3 regions of the Tepidimonas fonticaldi genome follow, and region 3 is predicted to be linked to each of the others. Evidence: predicted binding sites of a transcription regulator. Region 3 holds the regulator's gene; each other region holds the start of a gene.

Region 1 (4,807 bases), on a different contig from region 3:
AACTTGCTTAGCACCCGACCATGGATCGAACGCTGCATTGGCTGCGTGCCGCCCGCCACGCCCTGGTGGCCGAGCTGCGCCAACTGGTGCACACCAGCCAGCTGCTGCGGGCCACGACGGCGCTGGTGCACCAGCTGCAACGCGAGCGAGGTCTGTCCAACCTCTACCTCGGCAACGCGGCGGCGGGCTGGCACGACGCGCTGCAACGCCAGCTCGAGGCCACCGACCAGGCATGCGCAGCCTTTCTGGCCGAACTGGACAGCCTGGAACCAGGCTCGGGCGCCGCCGGCCTGCAGCGCGCGCGCCTGCTGACCGACCTGGCCCGCGTGCACCAGGGTCTGCAGGCGCTGCCCTGGCTGCGCCGGCGCGTGCGCGAGCACGGCTGCAGCCCGCGCTGGGCCACGCAGGCCTACGTGCGGCTGATCCAGACCCTGCTGTCGATGGTGTTCGAGGCGGCCGACGCCGCGCAGGACCCCGACATCTCGCGCTGTCTGGTGGCGCTGTACCACCTGGTGCAGGGCAAGGAGCTGGCCGGACAGGAGCGGGCCTGCGGGGCGGCGGCGTTCGCGCGCGGAGCCATCGAAGCCGACGAGCAGCAGCTGTTGCTGCATCTGATCGAAGCGCAGCAACGCAGCCTGGAAGTGGCCGCCAGCCTGACCTCCCGCGAGCTGACCGAGGCGCTCGACGGACTGCCCCAACAGGCCGAACTGGTGCGCCTGGAGCGGCTGCGGCGACAGTTGACCAGCGCCCTGCCGGGAGCCCCGCTCGACCGCAGCAGCAGTGCCGCATGGTTTGCGGCCTGCACGGCGCGCCTGGACGCGCTGCACGAATTGGAAGAGCGCCTGGTCGGCGAACTGCGCGCGCTGTGCGAGCACAAATGCGAGCTGGCGCAACGGGCCTGCGACGAGCTGTCCGTGGCGCAGCTGAACACGCGGGCCGACGATGCCGCGGAAGCGGCCTTTTTCGAGGCCGACGACGCCGCCGGCGCGGGACTGGCACTGCCGCCGCTGCCGGCCTGGCCACACACCGGCAGCGGCTGCGTGCTCGACGTCATCGAGACGCAGGCGCGCCAGCTGCAGCAGGTCACCGCCGAGCTGGAAAAGGTACGCCACAACCTGCAGGAGCGGCGCCTGATCGAACGCGCCAAGGGCTTGCTGATGGCGCACCAGGGGCTGACGGAAGCCGAGGCGCACCACCGCCTGCGCCAGATGGCGATGAACCAGGGGCGTCGGCTGGCGGAGGTGGCGCAGGCCGTGCTGTCGGCCGCCGAGCTGCTGCCGGCGCAGCGCTCGCGGGCTTGAGAGTCCCAAAGTCGCGCAGCGATGCGCCAGCGCGGCGCAGCGGATGCACCGCCGCAGTGCGGATGGACGCCCGCGATCCGACCCCTTCGCGCCGATGGGGGGCGGTGCACCCTGCACCGCGCCGCAACACGCGCGGTCCATGCAACTGGCACGGATCATGCTTCACATTGGTCAAGCGCTGGTCACCAATGGCGGTCGACCAGTCGGCGGCGGACAACGGCGTCCTTTCACGCTCGGCCCCACAGGGCCGCGATGGAAGGGCGCCTTTTGTTTTTCCCCGTTTTTCTGGCCTTGCAAGAGGAGTTGGCACCATGACCCTGCCCCCCGTTCACGACGATTCCGCGCGGACCGCGGCGCAACCCGCCCGGGCCGAACCCACCGCGGCGCCCCGCCCCGACCGCCGCCGGCTGCTGCGCCAAGCCGCCGCAGCCGGCACGGCTGCCCTGTTCGGCACGCTTGGCCACCATGGCGTCTGGGCCGCCGGCTCCGATGCGCCAGAGAAGAAGGAAGTCAAGATCGGCTTCATCCCCCTGACCGACTGCGCCAGCGTCGTCATGGCCTCGGTGCTGGGCTTCGACCAGAAGTACGGCATCAAGATCGTGCCCTCGAAGGAAGCGTCCTGGGCCGGAGTGCGCGACAAGCTCGTCAACGGCGAGCTGGACATGGCGCACGTGCTCTACGGGTTGCTCTACGGCGTGCACCTGGGCATCGGCGGGCCCAAAAAGGCCATGGCGGTGCTGATGACGCTCAACCACAACGGCCAGGGCATCACGCTGTCGAAGGCGCTGGCCGACAAGGGCGCCAGCGATCTGAGCAGCCTGGCGCGGCTGATTAAGAGCGACAAGCGCGACTACACCTTCGCGCAGACCTTTCCGACCGGCACGCACGCGATGTGGCTGTACTACTGGCTGGCCAGCGGCGGCATCCATCCGCTCAAGGACGTCAAGGTCATCACGGTGCCGCCGCCGCAGATGGTGGCCAACATGCGGGTGGGCAACATGGACGGCTACTGCGTCGGCGAGCCATGGAACCACCGTGCAATCATGGATGGCATCGGCATTTCCGCCGCCACCACGCAGGATATCTGGAAGGACCACCCGGAAAAAGTGCTGGGCACCACCGCCGACTTCGTGCGGCAGTACCCCAACACCTGCCGCGCCGTGATCATGGCGGTGCTGGAGGCCGGCCGCTGGATCGACAGCGGTCTGCAGAACAAGCTGAAGATGGCCGAGACGATCGCCGACAAGGCTTACGTCAACACGAGCGTGGACGTCATCAACCAGCGCATCCTGGGCCGCTATCAGAACGGCCTGGGCAAGACCTGGGACGACCCCAACCACATGAAGTTCTTCAACGACGGGGCGGTCAACTACCCGTACCTGTCCGACGGCATGTGGTTCCTGACCCAGCACAAACGCTGGGGCCTGCTGAAGGAGCACCCGAACTACCTGCAGGTCGCGCGCGACATCAACCAGACCGAGCTGTACCGGCAGGCGGCCAGCCAGCTCAAGGTCAACGTGCCCAAGAGCGAGCTGCGCTCGAGCAAGCTCATCGACGGCGTGGTGTGGGACGGCAAAGACCCGGCGCGCTACGCCGATGCCTTTGCCGTCAAGGCCTGACGGCCGGGAGACGAGATCATGGTCGCTGCCGTATTTCACTTGCCTGCGCTGGAGGAGACGCCCCCAGCCGACCAGCCTGCCGCGGTGCCCGCCAGCCCGCGGCCGAAGGCCGAACAGCCTAGCGCCCCCCAGGTGAGCCCCCCGCCGAGCGCGCGCCGCCCCTGGCCGGCGGCGCTGACGCGCGCGCTGGCCGGGGCCTGCGGCCTGGCGCTGCTGGTGGGTATCTGGGGCCTGCTGACCCGCGAGGGCGGCACGTTTCCCACACCGCGTGCCACCTTCGATGCCGCCGCGGCCCTGTTTGCCGATCCGTTTTACCGCAACGGCCCCAACGACCAGGGCATAGGCTGGAACGTGCTCAACAGCCTGCAGCGCGTCGGCCTGGGCTTCGGGCTGGCGGCGCTGGTGGGCATCCCGTTGGGCTTTGCACTGGGCAGCTCGCGTTGGCTGGCGGCGATGTTCGCGCCGCTGATCGCGCTGCTGCGCCCGGTCAGTCCGCTGGCGTGGCTGCCGATCGGGCTGCTGGTGTTCAAGAGCGCCAACCCGGCGGCCATCTGGACCATCTTCATCTGCTCGATCTGGCCGATGATCATCAACACCGCCGTGGGCGTGCAGCGCATTCCGCAGGACTATCTCAACGTGGCGCGCGTGCTGGATTTGCCGGGCTGGACGGTGCTGACGCGCATCCTGCTGCCGGCCACGCTGCCCTACGTGCTGACCGGCGTGCGCCTGAGCGTGGGTACGGCCTGGCTGGTCATCGTCGCCGCGGAGATGCTCACCGGCGGCGTGGGCATCGGCTTCTGGGTGTGGGACGAGTGGAACAACCTCAACGTCCAGCACATCCTGGTGGCGATTTTCGTCATCGGCTTCGTCGGCCTGGCGCTGGAGGCGCTGCTGGTGCGCCTGGCCTCGGCCTTCACATACGACGAGGTGCGCTCATGAGCCCGCAAGACGCCAAGTACATCGAGATCCAGGGGGTCGGCCAGGTGTTTCGCACCCCGCGCGGGCCGTTCGTGGCGCTGCGCGACATCGACCTGACGATCGCCAAGGGCGAGTTTGTGACCCTGATCGGGCATTCGGGTTGCGGCAAATCGACCCTGCTGAACCTGATCGCGGGCCTGGCGCGCCCGACCCAGGGGGTGCTGTTATGCGCCGGGCGCGAGATCGCCGGCCCCGGGCCCGAGCGCGCGGTGGTGTTCCAGAACCACTCGCTGCTGCCGTGGCTGACGTGCTTCGACAACGTTTACCTGGGCGTCGAGCGCGTCTTTGGGGCGAGCGAGTCCAAGGCGCAGTTGCGGCAGCGCACCCAGGCGGCGCTGGAACTCGTGGGGCTGGCGCACGCGGCGCACAAGCGGCCGGGCGAGATCTCCGGCGGCATGAAGCAGCGCGTCGGCATCGCGCGCGCCCTGGCGATGGAGCCGCGGGTGCTGCTGATGGACGAGCCGTTTGGCGCGCTGGATGCCCTGACGCGCGCGCGGCTGCAGGACGAGCTGCTGGAGATCGTGGCGCGCACGCGCAGCACGGTGGTCATGGTCACGCACGACGTCGACGAGGCGGTGCTGCTGGCCGACCGCATCGTGATGATGACCAACGGCCCGGCGGCCACCATCGGCGAGGTGCTCGAAGTGCCGCTGCCGCGGCCGCGCCAGCGCTTGCGACTGGCCGAGGACCCGGTCTACCTGCGCTGCCGCAAGGCGGTGCTGGACTTCCTCTACACGCGCCAGGGGCACGTGGAAAAGGCGGCTTAGCCACCCCCGATCCCGCGGCGGGGTGCACCGCACCCCGGCCGAGCCCCTCGACCCCCACGGAGCCTGGACATGGACATGCGCATCCCACCCCACGACCCACCCAAACTGGTGATGATCGGCAACGGCATGGCCGGCGTGCGCG
Region 2 (4,807 bases), on a different contig from region 3:
CCCGGCGCGGCAAACACGCCGGTCAGCAACGCGCCGACGATACCGCCCACCCCGTGCACGCCGAACACGTCCAGCGAATCGTCCGCGCCCAGCATCTTCTTGAGGCCCGTCACGCCCCACAGGCACAGGAAGCCCGCGGCCAGACCGATCACGATGGCACCCATCGGGCCCACCGAGCCGCACGCCGGCGTGATCGCCACCAGGCCCGCCACCGCGCCGGAGGCCGCGCCCAGCATCGAGGCCTTGCCCTTCAGCAGCGCCTCTCCGATCGCCCAGGCCAACACCGCCGCGGCCGTGGCCACCAGCGTGTTCAGGAAGGCCAGCGCCGCACCGGCGGACGACTCCAGGTTGGAGCCGGCGTTGAAGCCGAACCAGCCCACCCACAGCAGCGAGGCGCCCACCATCGTCAGCGTCAGGCTGTGCGGCGGCATGGCCTCACGGCCGTAGCCGATGCGCTTGCCCAGCATGTAGGCGCCCACCAGGCCCGCCATGGCGGCGTTGATGTGCACCACCGTGCCACCGGCGAAGTCCAGCGCGCCCTTGCCGAGCAGGTAGCCGCCCGGGCCCCAGACCATGTGCGCGATCGGCAGGTAGCTGAACGTGAACCAGATGGCGCTGAACAGCAGCACCGCGCCAAACTTGATGCGCTCGGCAAACGAGCCCACGATCAGCGCGCAGGTGATGCCCGCGAACGTGGCCTGGAACGCGACGAAGATCAGCTCGGGGATCTTGACGTTCTCGGTGAAGGTGTCGGCCAGCGACGCCGTCGTCACCCCTTTGAGGAACACCTTGTCCAAGCTGCCGATGATGGCCCCCTCGCCGCCAAAGGCCAGGCTGTAGCCGTACAGCGCCCACAACACGGTGATCAGCGAGAACACCATCAGCACTTGCATCAGCACCGACAGCATGTTCTTGCTGCGCACCAAGCCGCCGTAAAAAAGCGCCAGGCCCGGAATCACCATCATGATGACCAGCAAGGTCGAGGTCATCATCCAGGCCACGTCGCCCTTGTCCACCGTCGGCGCGGCGGGGGCCGCGGGCGCCGCCTCGGCCGCGGCGGGGGCCGCTTCCGCAGCCGCCGGTGCGGCGGCCGCGCCATCGGCCGGCGCGGCCTGGGTGGCCACCGGCGCATCTTTGGGCGCCTCGGCCGTTTGGGCCAGCGCAGCGCCGCCCCACATCAGTCCGAGGCCTAGACACAGGCTCATCAGCAGTTTTTTCATGGGAATCCCCTTGAGGCTTTGGGAACGTGAGGGTTCGGTGGAATCAGAGGGCGTCGGCGCCGGTCTCGCCGGTGCGGATGCGGATGACCTGCTCGATCGGGAAGACGAAAATCTTGCCGTCGCCGATCTTGCCGGTGCGGGCGGCCCCTTCGATGGCCTCCACCACCCGATCGACGAGGGTGTCGGCCACGGCCGCCTCGACCTTGACCTTGGGCAGAAAGTCGACCACGTACTCCGCGCCGCGGTACAGCTCGGTGTGGCCCTTTTGGCGACCGAAGCCCTTGACCTCGGTGACGGTGATGCCCTGCACGCCGATGGCCGAGAGCGCCTCGCGCACCTCGTCCAGCTTGAAGGGCTTGATGATGGCGGTGACCAGTTTCATGGCAGTCCTTTCCTTGGGGTTGCTCGCCTTGCTGCTTGGCTCCGCAACCCGTCAAGCACAAGCCGTGCCAACCACCGAACGCCCGCCGGTCACCGGTGCCGTGGCATCATGTCGATGAGCAGCGATCGAACGGACAGGGAGGACGACCGACCATGGGTTTGTGCGTGGTGCGCAGCCGCACCCTCGTGGGGCTTGCGGCGCAGCCGGTGCATGTCGAGGTGCATCTGGCCAATGGCCTGCCCAGCTTCACCCTCGTGGGGCTGGCCGACACCGAGGTCAAAGAGGCGCGCGAGCGCGTACGCTCCGCCATCCAGAACAGCGGGCTGGAGTGGCCCTCCTCCCGGCGCATCACGGTCAACCTGGCGCCGGCCGATCTGCCCAAGGAGTCCGGCCGCCTCGATCTGCCCATCGCCCTGGGCATCCTCGCGGCCAGCGGCCAGCTCGATCCGCAAGCGCTGGCCCACCACGAATTCGCGGGGGAGCTGTCCCTCAGCGGCGCCTTGCGCCCCGTCCGCGGCGCGCTGCCCATGGCACTGGCGCTGCGCACCGAGATGGCCCGTGGCGCCCCGGAGGCCGCGCTGGTCCTGCCCGCGGCGAGTGCGGAGGAGGCCGCGCTCGTCCCCGGGGTGACCGTCTACCGGGTGGAGCATCTGCTCGACGTGGTGCGGCGCTACCCGGCGGCCGGCACCCCCGCGGTGGACGGCACCGGGTTGGGGTGGCAGCGGGCCGCCCGATGCACCACATCAGTGCATGACGACGCCCCAGTCCCGGATCTCGCGGACATCAAGGGCCAGGCGGCGGCCCGCCGCGCGCTGGAGATTGCCGCCGCCGGTGGCCACAGCCTGTTGCTGTCCGGCCCGCCGGGGACCGGCAAGTCCATGCTGGCGCACCGGCTGGCGGGTCTGCTGCCGCCGCTGAGCGACGACGAGGCGCTGGAGACCGCCGCGATCGCCTCGCTGGTGGGGCGGTTTCGGCCCGAGGCCTGGCGCCGTCGCCCGATGGCTGCCCCGCACCACAGCGCCAGCGCCGCGGCGCTGGTCGGCGGCGGCTCGCCGCCGCGGCCCGGCGAAATATCGCTCGCCCACCACGGCGTGCTGTTTCTGGACGAACTGCCGGAGTTTGCGCGCGGTGCGCTCGAAGCCCTGCGCGAGCCGCTGGAAACCGGCACGGTGCGGCTGTCGCGCGCCGCGCGGCAGGTCGAATACCCGGCGCGCTTTCAGCTCGTGGCCGCCATGAACCCCTGCCCCTGCGGCTACCTGGGGTCCACCACCCGCGCCTGCCGCTGCACGCCGGATCAGATTCAGCGCTACCGCAACCGGCTCAGCGGCCCGCTGCTCGACCGCCTCGACCTGCAGGTCGAGGTCCCGGCGCTGCCCGCCGACGTGCTGCTGTCCGCGCCCCCGGGCGAGCCGTCGGCCACCGTGCGCGAGCGGGTGCGCGCCGCCCGCGACCGGGCCCAGGCGCGCCAGGGCCACCCCAACCACGCCCTGCAGGGCGATGCGCTGCTGCGCCACGCCGCAGCCGACGAGGCCGCCCGCCGGCTGCTGCAACAGGCGGCCGCCCGGCTGGGCTGGTCCGGCCGGGCCACGCACCGCGCGCTGCGCGTGGCGCGCACCATCGCAGATTTGGCCGGCTGCCCGCAGGTGGAGCCCGCCCATGTGGCCGAAGCGCTGCAGTACCGTCCTGCCGCGGCGGGAATGCCGCCATAATCGCTCGCACCGCCTCGACCACGCTGCCGCCCCATGCTTGCCGCCGCCTCGGCCGACCCCGCCCCCCAACCGACTGCCGCCGACGGCAAGCCCCTGCCTCCGCTGCGCTGGCCCACGCCACCCTACATCGGCTACGGCGGCGCCGACGCGGCCGGCCAACCCCAGGCCTGCGAGGTGGAGGGCGTCAACGGCCAGACCCGCCCCTGCCTGTTGATCGCGCTGGAGCCCGAGCGCCGCGTCGCGCACATCCAGGTACCGCCGTCGCGCACGGTGATGCCGCTGCGCTTCGATATGTTCCGCCGCCTGACGCTGACCGAGCCGCTGGCGCCGGTGGAGCTGACCGATACCCAGCCGCCGGACAGCACCTTCGAGGCCCTGGTGCGCTACCGGCCCCGCCTGCCCTACCGCCTCACGCTCGCGGACGGCTCCACGCGCGAGGGGGTCACCATCGGGCAGGTGGAATCGGACGCCGGGGTCTTTCTGTTCGAGCCCATCGACGACGACGACCGCGTGCGGCGGACCTTTCTGCCGCGCGAGGCCTACCGCGAGCTGCACGTCGGCGAGGCCATCGGCCGCGTGCTGGTGGAGCAGCAGGCCCTCACCCCAGAGCAGGTGGAAATCGCCGCCCGCGAACAGGAGGCCATGCGCCAGCGCAAGCTGGGCGACTATCTGGTGATCAAGGAGGTCGTCAAGCCCGAGCAGCTCCTCATGGCGCTGGAGGAGCAGCACCGCATGCCGCTGGTGCGCATCGGCGAGGCGCTGACGGCGCTCGGCTTCATCAGCCCAGACCAACTGCAGGAGGCGCTGGAGAAGCAAAAAAAAGAGCGCAGCGTCCCCCTGGGCGAACTGCTGGTGCAAAGCGGCCAGCTCACGCGCGAGCAGCTGCGCATCGCGCTGGCGCGCAAGATGGGCTACCCGGTCGTCGATCTGAAGCAGTTTCCCATCGACGCCGACGCGCTGCGCCGGGTGCCCCTGGCCACCGCACGCAAGCTGCGCATCGTGCCGCTGCTGTGGCGCGCCGGCACGCTCATCATCGCGGCCGAAGACCCCTCGCGCCGCGCCACCATCGACGAGCTGGAGTTTTTGCTGCAGTGCAAAGTGGTGCCGGTGCTCTCCAGCAGCGCCCTCGACAACCGCACCATCAGCGAGGCCTACGCCCGCTTCGGGCTGGACAGCGGCGCTCCCCCGGTAGCCGATGCCCCCAGCGGGGCCGAAACGTCCTCCGAGCAGCTGCTCGAATCGCTGGAGCTGGGCGCCGAGGACGATGCCGATGCCCACGCCCCGGTCGAGCAGTCCGACAACTCGCTGGTGCGCCTGATCAACACCATCATCATCGAGGCCTACCAGCAGGGGGCGTCGGACATCCACATCGAGACCCACCCCAACCGGCGCAAGGTGCGCATCCGCCTGCGCAAGGACGGCCGCCTGCGCCCTTACATGGAGCTGCCCCCCACCTACCGGGCGGCGCTGGTCGCGCGCATCAAGATCATGTGCGA
Region 3 (4,807 bases):
CTGGCCTGCAGCCGCAGGCGGCGGGGCAGGTCCCGGTCGGGGGTCAGCACCCAGGCGGTCCAGCCGCCAAAATGCGTTTTCCAATGGGCGGCCAGCCGCTCGTAGAACACGTCGGCACCCAGCCCGCCCGCGACTCCCGCGGCTTCGATGCGTTCGCCATACGGCGGGTTGAGCAGCAGCACCCCGGGGCGGGCCGTGGGCGGCAGGCGCTGCAGGGCGTCGCCCCCGCGGAACTCCACCGCCGCCCCGACGCCGGCGCGCTCGGCGTTGCGCCGCGCAAAATCGACCATGCGAAACGCCACATCGCTGCCGTAGGCCAGCGGCGGATGACCGGCGGGCCAGGGGCGTTCGTGCGCGCGCGCCTGCTCGCGCAGCGCCGCCCAGCGGGCGGCATCGTGGGGCAGCAGCCGCTCGAACGCAAAGCGCCGTTGCCGCCCCGGGGCCTGCCGCAGCGCGATCTGCGCAGCCTCGATGACCAGCGTGCCGCTGCCGCAGCAGGGGTCGAACAGCGGCACCGGCTCGCCGTTGGCGTCGGCGCCAGTCCAGCCGGTGGCGGCGATCATGGCGGCGGCCAGCGTTTCCTTGAGGGGGGCGTCGCCTTTGTCGGTGCGCCAGCCGCGTTTGAACAGCGGCTCGCCGCTGGTGTCCAGCGACAGGGTCAGCCGATCGGTGGTCAGGTGGGCGTACAGACGCACATCCGGGTGCGCGGTGTCCACGCTGGGCCGCGCACCGCAGCGCGCGCGCAGCCGGTCGCAGACGGCGTCCTTGACGCGCAAGGCGGCGAAGTTGAGGCTGCGCAGCGGGCTGCGCTGGGCGGTCACCTCGACTTTGATGGTGCGCGCGGGGGTGAACCACGCCTCCCACGGCACGTCGGAAGCGGCGGCGTACAGGTCGTCCTCGTGGCGGTAGGGGCCCTCCCACAGGCGCACCAGCACGCGCTGGGCGATGCGGCTGTGCAGGTTGAGGCGCAGCACCGTCTCCCAGTCGCCGCGCAGGCCGACACCCGTGCGGCCCACGTGCAGGGCGTCGGTGGCCTGGCCGGTCAAGCGGGCGACTTCGTCGGCCAAAAACGGGGCGCTGCCGCCGGCGCAGGGCAGAAACAGATCGAATACGGGCATGGGGTTACAGGGTTTTGCGCAGGCTGGCGGTGGGGATGCGCAGGGCCTCGCGGTATTTGGCCACGGTGCGCCGCGCGCATTCGATGCCCTGTTCCTTGAGCAAATCCGCGAGCTGGCTGTCGCTCAGCGGCTTGCGCGGATCCTCGGCGGCGATCATTTGCTTGATGAGGGCGCGCACGGCCGTGCTGGAAGCGTTGCCGCCGGCGTCCGTGCCCAGGCTGGAGCCGAAAAAATACTTCAGCTCGAAGGTGCCAAACGGGGTGGCCATGTATTTGGCCGTGGTGACGCGGCTGATGGTGGACTCGTGCAGGCCGAGTTCGTCGGCAATGTCGCGCAGCACCAGCGGCCGCATGCCCACTTCGCCGTGCAGGAAGAAGCTGCGCTGCCGCTCGACGATGGCGCGTGCCACGCGCAAGATGGTGTCGAAGCGCTGCTGCAGGTTTTTGATGAACCAGCGGGCCTCCTGCAGCCGCTGTTGCAGGTCGCCGCCGCGCAGGCCCCGCAAGGCCTGCGCATACAGGTCCGACACGCGCAGCCGTGGCAGCACGGCGGGGTTGAGCTGCACGTCGAACTGCGCCCCCTGCACGGTGACGATGACGTCGGGCACGATGATTTGTCGCTCCGCGTCGGCGAAGCGCCGGCCGGGCTTGGGCTCCAGGCGGGTCAGCAGCGCCAATCCCGCGCGCAGGGCCGCGTCGTCCAAGCCCGTCGCCTGGGCCAGCCGACGCATGTCGCGCCGGGCGATCCATTCGATGGGCTGCTCGCACAGGGCCAGCGCGGCGCGCGCCTCGGGCGTGTTGGGCTGCTCCAGGATCTGCAGGCGCAGGCATTCGGCCAGATGGCGCGCGCCCACGCCTGCGGGTTCCATCGCCTGCAACCAGCCGAGCGCGCGCCGCAGCAGCGAGGCGAGCTCGTCCCGGCGCTCCTCGCCCCCCGAATCCCCGGCGGCCCGGACCTGCTGCCACAGGGCGTCCGTGAGGTCCTCCAGGGGCTCGGTCAGGTAGCCGTCGTCGTCCAGCGACTCGATCAGGAAGTACAGCGCCGCGCGCTCGTCGTCGTCCAGGTGCAGCGCGAGCGCCTGGCGGTGCAGGTGATCCTGCAGACGCTCGGCGCAGCGCGCCAGCTCGGCCGCCGGGCCGCGCTCGTCGTCTTCTTGGCGGCCGTCGCGGTCGATGCCAGGCCCCTCCCAAGACCAGTCGGCGGCGGCCTCGCCACCATCACCGGACTCCTCCGTGCTCCACCCGCCGGCGTCTTCGTCCAGGCGGGCCGGCCAGTCCGTCGCGGCGTCGGGGGCCGTGCCGTCGATCAGGGTGACGGTGTCGGGCAGGCCGCCGTCCTCGGGCGCCGCGCGGGCATCGCCGGCGGCCGCCCCGCCGGGCTCGGGGGGGTCATCGGCCGCGTCGTCCTCGGCGCGTTCGAGGAAGGGGTTGTCGGCCAGCATCTGCTCGACCTCCTGTGCCATCTCCAGCGTGGAGAGCTGGAGCAGCCGGATCGACTGTTGCAGCTGGGGCGTCAGGGTCAGGTGCTGCGAGACGCGCAGCGCGAGGCCGGGTTTCATGCGCGCTAGAGGCGGAAGTGCTCGCCCAGGTAGACCCGGCGCACCTCGGCGTTGTCCACGATCTCGGCGGGCGTGCCGCGGGCGAGGACCCGCCCTTCGCTGATGATGTACGCCTGGTCGCAGATGCCGAGCGTCTCGCGCACGTTGTGGTCGGTGATCAGCACCCCGATGCCGCGCGCCTTCAGAAAACCGATGATGCGCTGGATCTCGATGACCGCGATCGGGTCGATGCCTGCAAACGGCTCATCCAGCAAGATGAAGCGCGGTTGCGCGGCCAGGGCGCGCGCGATCTCGACGCGTCGCCGCTCACCGCCCGACAGCGCGGGGGCGGGCGCGCCGCGCAGATGATCGACGTGCAGTTCTTCCAGCAGGGCGTCCAGGCGCGCGCGCAGCACGGGCTCCGGCAGGGGGCGGCCTGCCTCGTCGTGTTGCAGCTCCAGCACGGCGCGGATGTTCTGTTCGACCGTCAGCTTGCGAAAGATCGACGCTTCCTGCGGCAGATAGCCCAAGCCCAGCCGCGCACGGCGGTGGATGGGCAGGTGCTCCACCCGCTGTTCGTCGATCCACAGCCGCCCTGCGTCGGCCCGCACCAGGCCGACGATCATGTAAAACGACGTCGTCTTGCCCGCTCCGTTGGGCCCCAGCAGCCCCACCACCTCGCCGCTGTGCACCTGCAGCGACACGTCATGCACGACGGTGCGGCGGCCGTAGCGCTTGTGCAGGCCCTCGGCACGCAGGCAGGTGGCGGGCGTCGCGGTCACGGGCGGCGCTCCAGGCGGTCGCTCGGGGTCAGGGTGGGGGCGGGGGTGTCCGGTGCGGGCTGGGTGGTCGCGGGGTCGGCGCCGCGCGGCGTCAGCAGCGCGCGCACCCGGCCGCCCGGGTTGTCGGGGGTGGACTGCCCGCGATCGCCGTCCACGGTGAAGGTGTCGTTGCGGTTGTCGTACACGATGACGGCGCCGCTGGTGCGGTCGTTCAGCACCGCGCCGCGGTAGCGGCGCAGCTCGGCACGGCCGCGGAAGGTCACGCGGTCGGCCTGCCCGTCGTATTCGATGCGCTCGGCCTCGCCTTCGATGTACTCGTCCAGCCCGTCGCGCTTTTGGCGGTAAAAGGCGCGCTGCGAGGCGTCGCCCAGCGCGATGCCGAACTGTTGCCCCTGATCGTTCTGGCGCACCTCGACCTGGTGGCCGCGGATGCGGATCGTGCCCTTGGTGATGACCACCCGGCCGGTAAAGACGCTGACCTGGCGGGCGTCGTCGTAGCGCAGCGCATCCGCCTCCACGTTCATGGGGGCGCTGCGGTCGGCGCGCTCGGCATGCACCGGCGCCCCCAGGCCGAGCAGGGCGGCGGCGATCAGGGTGGCGACAGGGGCAGCCCAGGGGCGCGGCGGTGGGGATGCGGCAGGCACGGAATTTGCTCCTTGCGGTGCACCGATTGTGCCACGACTGGCCCCGCCCCCCGCGGTGGCGGGCGGTTTACGCTTGGCGCACGCGCGCGATCAAGGCATCGGCCACGACCAGCGTGCGGGCCGCCTGACCCGGCACGATGAAGCGGCCCGCAATGCCCAGCGACGGGGTGGCCTCGACCTCGTAGGCGTCTTGCAACTGCAGGGCGCGCTTGACCTTGCCGCTCACGCCAAAGGACTGGTAGGTCTGTGTGAACGCCTGCCGGTCCAGCCCCTGTTTGGCGGCCCAGGCCGCCACGGCGTCGAGCGAGTTGAAGCGCTCGCGCTCCTCGTGGATGGCTTTGAAGGCCTTCTCGTGCAGATCGCCCAGGCGGCCCATGGCCTCGAGCGTGAAATACAGCCGCTGCATCGGCTCGAACGCGGCGTTGAAGCCGACCGGCACCCGGCGCACCACGATTTCCTTGGGCAGCTTGCGCATCCAGGCGGTCATCAGCGGCTCGAAGCGGAAGCAATGGATGCAGCTGTAGGCAAAGAACTCCAGCACCTCGACCTGACCGGGGCCGGTGTCCACCGGGGCCGGCTTGTTCAGGCGCCGGTAGTCGGTGCCTTCGCGCAGGCCGTCCTGGGCTTGGGCGAAGGCGGCGGGCAGGGTGGCGGCGGCACCAAGGCCGAGCAGGGTGGCGTGGAAGTGACGGCGTTGCATGGGCGTCTGACGGTGACGGGTGTTGC

What was found. Region 3 encodes sigma-54, which starts transcription at its own class of promoters, with help from an activator protein. Its sites were predicted from a motif close to TGGCANGNAANCTGCTTT; they were not measured.
Positions count from the first base shown of each region.
Region 1: the regulator sigma-54 is predicted to act here: its motif matches at 1,448-1,465, upstream of A9O67_RS08230 (CmpA/NrtA family ABC transporter substrate-binding protein).
Region 2: the regulator sigma-54 is predicted to act here: its motif matches at 1,655-1,672, upstream of A9O67_RS12080 (P-II family nitrogen regulator).

Region 1 is NZ_LZDH01000056.1:509,159-513,965, reverse strand. Features, by position in the region: gene A9O67_RS08235 (nitrate regulatory protein) at 21-1,301, shown strand; gene A9O67_RS08230 (CmpA/NrtA family ABC transporter substrate-binding protein) at 1,613-2,920, shown strand; gene ntrB (nitrate ABC transporter permease) at 2,939-3,859, shown strand; gene A9O67_RS08220 (ABC transporter ATP-binding protein) at 3,856-4,665, shown strand; gene nirB (nitrite reductase large subunit NirB) at 4,735-4,807, shown strand, end outside.
Region 2 is NZ_LZDH01000065.1:384,951-389,757, forward strand. Features, by position in the region: gene A9O67_RS12075 (ammonium transporter) at 1-1,220, opposite strand, end outside; gene A9O67_RS12080 (P-II family nitrogen regulator) at 1,264-1,602, opposite strand; gene A9O67_RS12085 (YifB family Mg chelatase-like AAA ATPase) at 1,755-3,311, shown strand; gene A9O67_RS12090 (GspE/PulE family protein) at 3,345-4,807, shown strand, end outside.
Region 3 is NZ_LZDH01000045.1:246,443-251,249, forward strand. Features, by position in the region: gene A9O67_RS05310 (THUMP domain-containing class I SAM-dependent RNA methyltransferase) at 1-1,118, opposite strand, end outside; gene rpoN (RNA polymerase factor sigma-54) at 1,123-2,676, opposite strand; gene lptB (LPS export ABC transporter ATP-binding protein) at 2,682-3,437, opposite strand; gene lptA (lipopolysaccharide transport periplasmic protein LptA) at 3,434-4,081, opposite strand; gene A9O67_RS05330 (thiol:disulfide interchange protein DsbA/DsbL) at 4,149-4,781, opposite strand.